DNA from 2 places in the Synechococcus sp. RC10B2 genome. Region 2 is predicted to be linked to the other one. Evidence: riboswitches for the same ligand, from Rfam matches in the RefSeq annotation. Region 2 holds a riboswitch; the other holds the start of a gene.
The links. A riboswitch is a leader RNA that binds a small molecule or an ion and turns the genes downstream of it on or off. The one in region 2 is predicted to bind cobalamin.
Positions count from the first base shown of each region.

Region 1 (4,896 bases), on a different contig from region 2:
GGATGAAGTTCTTCCGCCGCGGCGGGGATCCGTAGTGGCCCAGGTGAATATGCTCGCCCCAGTAGAACTCCAGGATCCCGTCTCGCGTCCATTCGTCGTAGGCGCGGGCTACCGATTCAGGAGAGCGGTACTTGCGGGCGGTCAACAGGTAGGCTCCCAATCCTATAGCTAGGAGCAGGACTAGGCCCCAAAAAACCCAGAGTGTTGGATTCATTAGAACTACCTTGAGATGGCTAGAGATGGCAATTGATGATTGTTGCTGCGGTGGCAACAGACACAGCGGGGATCCCTTCTGGCCTCCGTTGATCCAGCGGAGCAAAGCCCCACTCTCATCTTGCCCTATTTGCCAGCCGCAAGGCGGCCTAGGAGTGTCGTAGCCGCACGGTTGCCCGCGGAGGAGACGCTGGCCTGAGCAACCTTGCCGGGGGCTAGGTGGCCTGGAGCTCCTCCCTTAGACGCTGAGTGGCTGCCACCATGTTTTTCAGGGCAGGGATCACTTCCTCCCAGCGGCGGGTTTTTAGGCCGCAGTCGGGGTTGACCCAGGTTTGCTCTAGCGGCAAGTGGGCCACTCCCAGGCGCAGTTGCCGGAGAATCTGCTCGGTGTCGGGCACCGCCGGGCTGTGAACGTCGTAAACGCCGTTGCCTACCTGGTGGCGATAGCCGGCTTGGGCAATCTGCAGCAAGGTTTTGTTGCTGCTGCGGCTGTTTTCGATGGAGAGGACGTCGGCATCCAGACGCTCGATGTGCTCGATGATGTCCCCGAACTCCGAGTAGCACATGTGGGTGTGGATCTGGGTTTCGGGCTTGGCGCCAGCGGTAGTCAGGCGGAAGGCCTCCACCGCCCAACTTAAGTATTCTGGCCAGCGCTCTTTTTTCAAGGGCAGCCCCTCTCGCAGCGCTGGCTCGTCCACCTGCACCATCGCGGCTCCGGCAGCTTCCAAGTCGGCCACCTCTGCCCGCAGGGCCAGGGCAATTTGCAGGGCCTGCTCGCGACGGGAAACGTCAACGCGGGGGAAGGACCAGTTGAGCATGGTTACCGGCCCTGTCAGCATCCCCTTGACCGGCTTTTGAGTCAGAGATTGGGCCACCTTGAACTCCCGCACCGTCATGGGGCGAGGGCGAGACACGTCGCCGTAGAGAATGGGGGGACGCACGCAGCGGCTGCCATAGCTCTGCACCCAGCCGTGCTCGGTAAAGGCAAAGCCCTGCAGTTGTTGGGCGAAGTATTCCACCATGTCGGTGCGCTCGAACTCACCATGCACCAGCACATCCAGGCCAATTTCTTCTTGGATGCGGATGCACTTGGCAATTTCGGCGTCGATGGCAGCTTCGTATTCGGCCTGGGAGATCTCGCCCTTTTTGTACTTGACCCGCCACTGCCGGACTTCGGGGGTTTGGGGAAAAGAGCCGATGGTGGTGGTCGGCAGCGGTGGCAGCTTGACCTGCCGGCCTATACGCTGCTCGTAGGGAAGGGAGCGCTGGAAGTCCTGCGCCGTCAGGTTGGCCAAGGCCTGGCGCACTGTAGAGTTGGGGGGATTGAAGTCCTGGAAGGCCTGCCACTGCTGCTCCAGCTCCTGCTGCTGGGCGGCGGTGTCTTCGCCGTTGAGGGTGCGGGCCAGCAGAACCACCTCGGCCAGCTTCTGCTCGGCAAAGCTGAGAACATTGCGCAAAGGCTCTGGCAGGTGGGTTTCCAGAGCAGCGTCGTGGGGCACAAATTGGAGCGAGCAAGAAGGCTGCACCCGCAGGTTGGGGGCTAGGGCTTGCAGCTCTTGCAGAGTGGCCAGAACGGCTTTGGGCTGGATCTGCCAGACGTTGCGCCCGTCCACTACCCCCGCCCCCAGGATCTTGTCGGCGGGGAAGCCGTGGGCTCTGACCAGTTCCAGGTTGTGGCCGCGGGTGAAGTCGAGGCTGAGGCCAGCTACCGGAAGCTCCACCGCCCAGGGGTAAGTCTCCCCCAAGTCGTCAAAGTAGGTAACCAGGTGGAGAGGGATCCCCACGCTTGCAAGCCAGCGGTAGGTCTGCTCCACCGCTTCCTGAAGACTTTTGCCTTCGCTGGTCACCAAGATGGGCTCATGGACTTGCACTTCCCGGATCCCCAGGCGCTGCAGCTCCTGCAAGAGTTCTCTGTAGAGAGGAAGCAGCTTCTCCAGATCCCCCCGCAACTCGCCAGAGCGCTGGCTTAGAGCAAGAAGGGTAACCGGACTGAGGAGGACGGGGCTGGTGCGGTTTCCTAGGATCCCTTGCGCCCGTCGCACCGTGGCCAGGAAGTCGTCGAAATGGGCCTGAGGGATCGCGTCGGCCTCAATTTCCGGCACCAAGTAGTGGTAGTTGGTGTCAAACCACTTGGTCATTTCCAAGGCCGGCAGCCCCTCCTGCCCCCGCGCCATGGCAAAGTAGCGCTCCAGGCCTGATAAGCTCTGAAACCGGGAGGGAATCAGCCCCAGCCAGGTGGCCCAGTCCAAAACGTGGTCGTAGAGGGTTTGATCTCCTACGGCAATGTGGTCGAGGTTGGCCTGTCGCTGGGTTCGCCAGGCCTGACTCTCCAGATCCTGCAGCGTCGCCAACAAGGCTTCCGCCTCCAGGGTGCCGCCCCAAAAGGCCTCCAGGGCTTTCTTCAGCTCGCGGCGCTTGCCCATGCGGGCATAGCCTAGGGTTTGAGTTTCAATGGCCATAAGGTACCTTGTCCTGAATCGAATTCGGTAATTGAGGTTGCCGCCAGTTGTCATCCAACCTAGGCAGCAAGAGATGGCCGCCGACATGCCTATCGGTGGCATCCCGGCAGAAGGTTTTCCCTAGGCCAGGAAACCTGCCGGAGCTGTCAAGGCGTTCCTTCACCCTGGCGGCTTGCCCACTCTGCACAGGGGGATGCCCAGAGGACTCTTTTGTGCAACCAAAGCGAGCAACCGTCCTCCTAGCTGCCCCTGAGCTAACTGCTCAGCTCTCTTGTCCGCGCTTTTGACTGAGTGCCTACGATCCGAGAGCGTCGAAAATCCGTAAGCAGGCCGATGAAAAAACTTCGAGACGGGAACGGGCTAACGTCAAAATGGGGAGCATATCTGTACCTCGCAGATATGGTGAACTGTGGAAAAACCGCCGGCGGGCATTCTGACTTGCTCAGTTTTGGAGGGGCTGGCTTGCGTCTCAAGGCCTCTTGCAACAACGAACTAGGGATCCCAAGTCCAAAACCGGCTCACAGCTGCGGGACAGCGGCAGATTCTCACTGCACTTTCCCCGTTGCCTCTGACGGCTGATCCCCGTCAGAACCGACAGTAGACTTTATCCTATCACTGGTTTTAGCGGGACTGGGCGGATTTGAACCGCCGACCTAGCGCTTAGGAGGCGCTTGCTCTATCCAGGCTGAGCTACAGCCCCAGGTCAGGTACCTCACTGATACTAGCAGAGAGGCTAGGGGGTATCGCCGCAAGGCTGCCGAGCAATAGCGTTCTTATGGAATTGCTGGAACAAAGGCTTTGCTTTCTGACACAAAACCCAACGCGGCGGCTCACCCCAGTAGTACTCTTTTTTCCAAATGGGCAAGCGCTCCTTGATTGCATCAATGATGTAACGTGCTCCAGCAAAAGCGGCGCCGCGATGTTCAGCTGTAGCACCAACCCAAACCGCAATATCACCAATTGCAAGATGACCCTGGCGGTGACAGGCAACAGCACCGCAGAGGCCAAACTTGGCGTGGGCTTCTCGGAGGATCTTCTCGCCCTCCTTCTGGGCAAGGATCTCGTAGACTTCGTACTCCAAGCTGAGAACAGGTTTGCCCTGGCTGTGGTTGCGTACCCAGCCCTCGAAGGTTACTAAGGCACCCGCTGTGTTATTGACGAGCAAACGACTGAGTTCAGCTGGCTGGATGGTGCTATCCACAATTAGAAAACGCAGCATTTAGCCCCCACAAACTGGTGGAATGAAAACTGCCAAGGCACCTTCATCTATCGGCCTAGTCAAGTCACAGAACTCATGATTGACAGCAACCTTAACGTCCTCCGCTGCTAGCGAAAATCCATACTTTGCTTGCAGCTGCTGATAGAGCTCTAGGTAGTTTGCTGCACTGGTTTGCAGCACTTCGCTGCTCCGCTGAGCCTGTTCCCGCAGCACTGCTACATATTGAATTGTTACGGTCTTACTTAGGACAGATTGAGTTACCATGGCTGCAACTACCCCAAACTGATTGGAAAGTGGCATACTCCTCGGCGGTATTGACGTTCATGAGCTCGACCTCATGGTTGGGGGTAACTAGGGTGCAGGGCTGCCTGCTGAGGATTTCCACAGGGCAGTACACCCCTTCCGCGTAAGCCCTTTCTAGTACCGCTGCAGCTTGAGGAGTATAGATGGCGCAAAGAGCTTCCGGGAAGCCGCGCTCGGGGTTAACATAGCAAGTCGCGATTGTTTCGGCTTGGTAGTGATCCAGCAGCTTTTGGATTGTTTCTGACCGAAGGTTCAGTAGATCACAGGCAACAACCAACCAGTTAGCTTCAGGATGAGTATTCAAGGCAGTCAATAGGCCACTGATCGGGCCAACGCTTTCTACTAGATCTGGTAGTGTGGGCAAGAGCTCTAGAGCTGTGCCCGACCACTGACCGGCACGCGCTGACAAGTAAACCTGCTGGCAGTAGGGCTGCAGCAGTTCATAGAGATAGGCGGCGTGGGGTTTGCCAAAAGGGTTCAGCAGCGCTTTATCGCGACCCATGCGCTTGCTACGTCCCCCTGTGAGCACCAAGCCATAGAGGGGACGTTCCAGGAGGGCGTTTTTGCCGCCGGACTTAGTTACTAGGCGGGTCTCCTGGATGCAGATATGGGGCGACACCGACTTGCACATGTCATAGATTGTCAGCGCTGCTGTTGCCGCACCACAGAGAGCTTCCATTTCAACCCCTGTCTTAGCGCTGG
Region 1 is NZ_JANSHO010000079.1:16,372-21,267, forward strand. Features, by position in the region: gene NW855_RS12580 (methyltransferase domain-containing protein) at 1-214, opposite strand, end outside; gene metE (5-methyltetrahydropteroyltriglutamate--homocysteine S-methyltransferase) at 429-2,672, opposite strand; cobalamin riboswitch at 3,078-3,283, opposite strand; tRNA gene NW855_RS12590 (tRNA-Arg) at 3,298-3,372, opposite strand; gene NW855_RS12595 (molybdopterin synthase catalytic subunit) at 3,406-3,891, opposite strand; gene NW855_RS12600 (MoaD/ThiS family protein) at 3,892-4,191, opposite strand; gene moaC (cyclic pyranopterin monophosphate synthase MoaC) at 4,130-4,896, opposite strand, start outside.
Region 1: it holds a riboswitch for cobalamin, as region 2 does, so the genes downstream of both, metE (5-methyltetrahydropteroyltriglutamate--homocysteine S-methyltransferase) here and NW855_RS10355 (sirohydrochlorin chelatase) in region 2, are expected to answer to the same signal.

Region 2 (4,896 bases):
CAGAGGGATCCCGTGTTCTCTAGAATAGGGCCGGTGCCTGTGGAGTGTGCCCATGCCTGAGTCTTTGGCTGAGCAAAAGCTGGCCCTGTTGCGCCTGCTGGAGGGGGCTGACCGAGGCCGGAAGGTTTCCCCTGACCAGAAAGCCCAGATCTTGTCTCACATTGCTGCTTTGGAGGCGCTCAACCCCACCCCCAGGCCAACCTCTGTTCCTGAACAGTTGGAGGGGAACTGGCTTACCCTATTTACCACCAGCACAGACCTGCTGCGGCTGGCCCAGTTGCCCCTTCTGACCACCGGCGAGATCTACCAGTGCATTCGGGCCAAAGCTGGGCGGGTCTTTAACGTGGCGGAGATCCAGGGATCCGGCTGGCTGCAGGCTTGGCTGCCCCGGGGAGTTGTGGCGGTGGCGGCCCGCTTCTACCCAGAGTCGGAATGCCGGGTCAGGGTCATTTTCGAGCGCTTGGTGCTCGGATCCCAGGCCTTGATGAGCTACGAGATCGAGAGTTTTCTCGATTTGCTCGAGCGGGCTCCGGAGCGGATCCCGGCTATTCAAATCGATATCCGCCGCCGCGAGCCAACGGGTTGGCTGGATATCACCTATTTGGATGAAGACTTGCGGCTGGGTCGGGGCAGCGAGGGGAGTGTATTTGTTCTAAAGCGGGTCGGCTAGTCGGAGGATCCAGAGGACTCCGTTTCCGCCCTTTCGTGAGATGGGTTTTGGGTTAGGGTGGAGCTTATTTCCTGGAGAACTTGCAAGGCGCGGTAGGACTCTCGCAAAGTTTGCAGCTCCTGTTGAGTTTGCTCCAGTTGCCGGGCTTTTTGCTCCTGTAAGAAGCGCAGCCTTTGATTTTCGGACGCCGTGCGACGCAGAACGTGCTTGAGTTTCTGCTTCTGCTGCTGAAGCCGAGTCCGCCTCACCTCCAACTGCTGCAGTTGGATTTCTTGGAGTTCCAGTTCTATTTTCAGAGTGGCGACCTGCATCTGGAGTTGGCGAAGTTTTTGGTTGAGCTCTGGCTCTGGTGTGGGTTTTGCCGACTCAGGGCTTGGGGAAGAAGGTGATGACAATTCTTGTAGGGGCTGCAACTGTTGGGCCTTGGCCTGCGAAGCTTGATCCTGGTGCTGCTCGCCCTGCAGTCTTACTTGAGTGTGTTCGCTTACTTCGGTTTCAGTTTCCGTCTGCTGCTCAGCTTGATCAAGAATTTGTCGATCGCGGATCTGGGTTCGAGGATCCTCGTCAACCGACTGCAAAGGGAGAGAATCCTCCTCGGGTTGCCGAGGGTTGCCGCCATAATCGGCGGGATCAAAGGGAGACAGAGCCGCTACCAGCGAGGCCCGAAAATCAGTCCAGGAGCCCGACTGCAGACCCATCTGAACCACCCGCCAGGCCCCATAGGAGGCCCCAATTGCAGCCAGGAGCCCAGGGATCCCGGCCAAGGACAGGGAAACCTTGGGCAGGGTCGGCAGGATCTGATCCAGCAGGCCCACCACCAACGCGAAGACAAAGATCCCGCTCCCCGCGGCAGCGGCACCTGAGACCCAAGAGGAGCGGGAGAACATCATCGTTTCTGTTTTTTCGCTAGCAGAACCACCGGAGCAGGAGAACCAGAGGTCAGGTTCACAGATCGCCTGCCTGCATCTCAGTTTATCCCGCCGGCAGCCTCTGTTTCTCGCTTAGGGCACTTGCCAAGCCCGCTGGTGGTAGCTCTGCAATTCGGCCCAGGGATCCGCTGCTGCTGCGGGGGTATGGCCGTGGTTGTGGTGATGGTGAGAGTGATGGTGATGGGATCCGTGCCCATGGGAGTCATGGTCATGGTGATGAGTATGCCCCGCTCCCAGCTCTGCGCTCACCGCCAGGCGAAACTTGCAGAGGTGGCAGTTCATCAGGGTTTGGCCCTGGAGAGCTTCCTGCTCCAGTTGCTGCAGGCTGTGCAGCACCGCGTCCACAAGGCCCAATTCCGGCAGCATCAGCCAGTCGATCTCGGGGTATTGGCGTCGCCGTTCTTGCACCGCCGCCTCGATTTTTTTCACCAGCACCCCTGTAAAGAGAAAATAGGGCAGCACAACCACCCGGCGCGGCTGCCAAGAGAGGGCCCGCTCCAATCCCACGGGCAGGCGGGGATGGGTAATGCCGATAAAGCAAGTTTCCACAGCGGCAAACCCAGATCCTTCCCAAAGCAGCCGAGCCAGTTTACAGGCTTCGGCATTGGCCTCGGGATCGCTGGAGCCGCGACCCACAAACAGGAGCACGGTTTCTGCTTCTGGGATCCGCTGCGGTTGGGCGGCCATCAAAGCGGCCAATCGGTCTCGCAGCAGTTGCAGGATCTCGATGCGGATCCCCAACGGCCCACCGTAATGAATGCGCAACTGGGGATAGAGGGCCTGCAGGCGATCCAGTTCCATCGTCACATCGAACTTGTTGTGGCGCGCCCCAAAAAGCAGCAGCGGCAGGGCCACGATCTCCTGCCACCCTTGGGCCAAGCATTGTTCCACCCCCTGGGCAATACTGGGCTGGGCTAGCTCCAAAAAGCAGGAGATCACCGGCCGATGGGGGGTGAGGGATTGATAAACTTGGGCCAGCTCCAGAAAGGCTTGCTGCCCTTCAGGGTCACGGGATCCATGGCCGATGAGCAACAGGGGCAAGGCAGGAGAAGAAAACTGCCCAACCGCACGGGGAGGGGAAAAACTGAGGACATCCAACACAAAAAACTCCGTTCCTTGTGAATCGCAAGGGGTACAGGACAACGGCAGGTGGGTGTTCTGGCTGAGGGAGGGATCCCATCACAGTTGCGTCACAGTGGCGGACTTGCACCGCACTTTCCCCAGTCTGCCTGAGCCTTTTAGGTTAGCTTGCCGCTTGTCGTTCACCAAGCCCCCTGGGGGGGATGTCCTTGTCTGCCAGAAGATAGCCCTGAGGCATGAGCGGTACGGCAGACTCATGCTCAAAGGGCAGCAAAACTGTTGCCGCGCTAATCCCCCTTGCCCCTGGGAGAGGGCCTAACGCCGGCCTGCCGGTCTGTGGGCTCGAAAGTGTCGCAGGCGCAGGGCATTGGCGACCACCGAAACGGAACTCAGGGCCATGGCTGCCCCCGCCAGCATGGGGTTGAGCAGCCAACCGGTGAAGGGGTAGAGCGCCCCGGCGGCAATCGGGATCCCGAGCGTGTTGTAGATAAAGGCGAAGAAGAGGTTCTGGCGGATGTTGTTGAGGGTGGCCCGGCTGAGTTGAATGGCTGTGGCGACTCCCCGCAGATCCCCCGACATGAGGGTAATATCGCTGGCGGCCATCGCCACATCCGTACCTGTACCAATGGCGATCCCCACATCAGCTTCTGCCAGAGCCGGAGCATCGTTAATGCCATCTCCCACCATCGCCACCCGCCGTCGCGGTTGTCTTAGGCTGCGTATGTAAGCTGCCTTCTGATCCGGACGGACTTGGGCAATTACCCGCTGAATGCCTGCTTGCCGAGCAACCGCTTGGGCCGTAGTGGGGTTATCCCCGGTTAGCAGGATCACCTCTAGACCCATCTGTTGCAGCTGTTGCACTGCCTCAGGAGAGGTGGGTTTGAGCGGATCGGCAATGGCCAACAGCCCCACCAGACTCTGGGATTGCGCTACGCCGATCACCGTTTTGCCCTGGCTTTCCCAATTCTGAACCCGCTCTGACCAAGAGGGATCCCAGGGGATCCCCATCTCCTGTAGCCAGCTCAGCCGACCGATGCGAATCCACTGATCTTCCACCCAAGCTTCTGCCCCACTGCCTACCCTTGCCTGAAAGTGCCAGGCAGGAGGGATCACAATTTTTTCGGCTTCGGCTTTCTGCACCACCGCCTGGGCCAAAGGATGTTCCGAGTGCCGCTCCACTGCCGCTGCCAGGCGCAACACCGTCAGGGGAGAGGAGCCATTAGCCCAAATATCGGTGACAGTGGGACGACCTTCGGTCAGGGTGCCGGTTTTGTCCAAGACCACCGTGCGCAAGTCGTGGGCCAATTCCAGGCTGTCGGCACTTTTCACCAGGATCCCCAATTCCGCCCCTCGTCCCACGGCCACCAGGATCGAGGTGGGGGTCGCCAACCCCAGCGCGCAAGGGCAGGCGATGATCAGCACCCCAATTGTGTTCACCAAGGCCAGTGTCGGGTTATCGGCCAGCACCCACCAGAGCACAAAAGTTAGAACTGCCACCCCAATCACCGCCGGCACAAACCAGGAGGTGACCCGATCCGCCAACTGTTGAATCGGAGCTTTGGATCCCTGAGCTTCCTGCACCAAGCGCACGATCTGGGCCAGAACTGTGTCTTTGCCCACCCGCCGCGCTTCCATCACAAAGCTGCCCGTCTGATTCAGCGTTGCCCCAATCACCTCATCCCCCGCCGATTTGACAACAGGCAGGCTCTCGCCGGTCACCATCGACTCGTCGAGGGTGGAGGATCCCTCTAGGATTACCCCATCCACCGGCACCTTCTCGCCGGGGCGCACCCGGATCCGATCCCCCACCTGCACTTCCCGAATCGGAATATCCTGCTCCACCCCATGGCGAATTACCCTTGCCGTTTTCGGTTGCAGCCCGATCAGCTTGCGAATGGCCTCAGAGGTTTGCCTTTTGGCCCGTTGCTCCATCCACTTGCCCACCAGAATCAGGGTGGTGACCACCGCCGACACTTCGTAATACACATCGGGATGCAGTCCCTGCCGATGGAAAGAGTCGGGGAAAACCGTTGGGAAAATGGAATAGAAGAAAGCCGCGCTCGTCCCCAAGGCCACCAGCGTGTTCATATCCGCTGAACGCCGTTGCCAAGCGGCCCAAGCGCCTCGATAAAAATGCTTGCCCACCCAAAACTGCACCGGAGCCGTCAGCAGCAACTGCAACCCAGGATTGTGCAGCCACATGGGAAAGCCCGGGAT
Region 2 is NZ_JANSHO010000070.1:15,616-20,511, reverse strand. Features, by position in the region: gene NW855_RS10365 (PAP/fibrillin family protein) at 53-670, shown strand; gene NW855_RS10360 (hypothetical protein) at 667-1,560, opposite strand; gene NW855_RS10355 (sirohydrochlorin chelatase) at 1,672-2,700, opposite strand; cobalamin riboswitch at 2,730-2,866, opposite strand; gene NW855_RS10350 (heavy metal translocating P-type ATPase) at 2,995-4,896, opposite strand, start outside.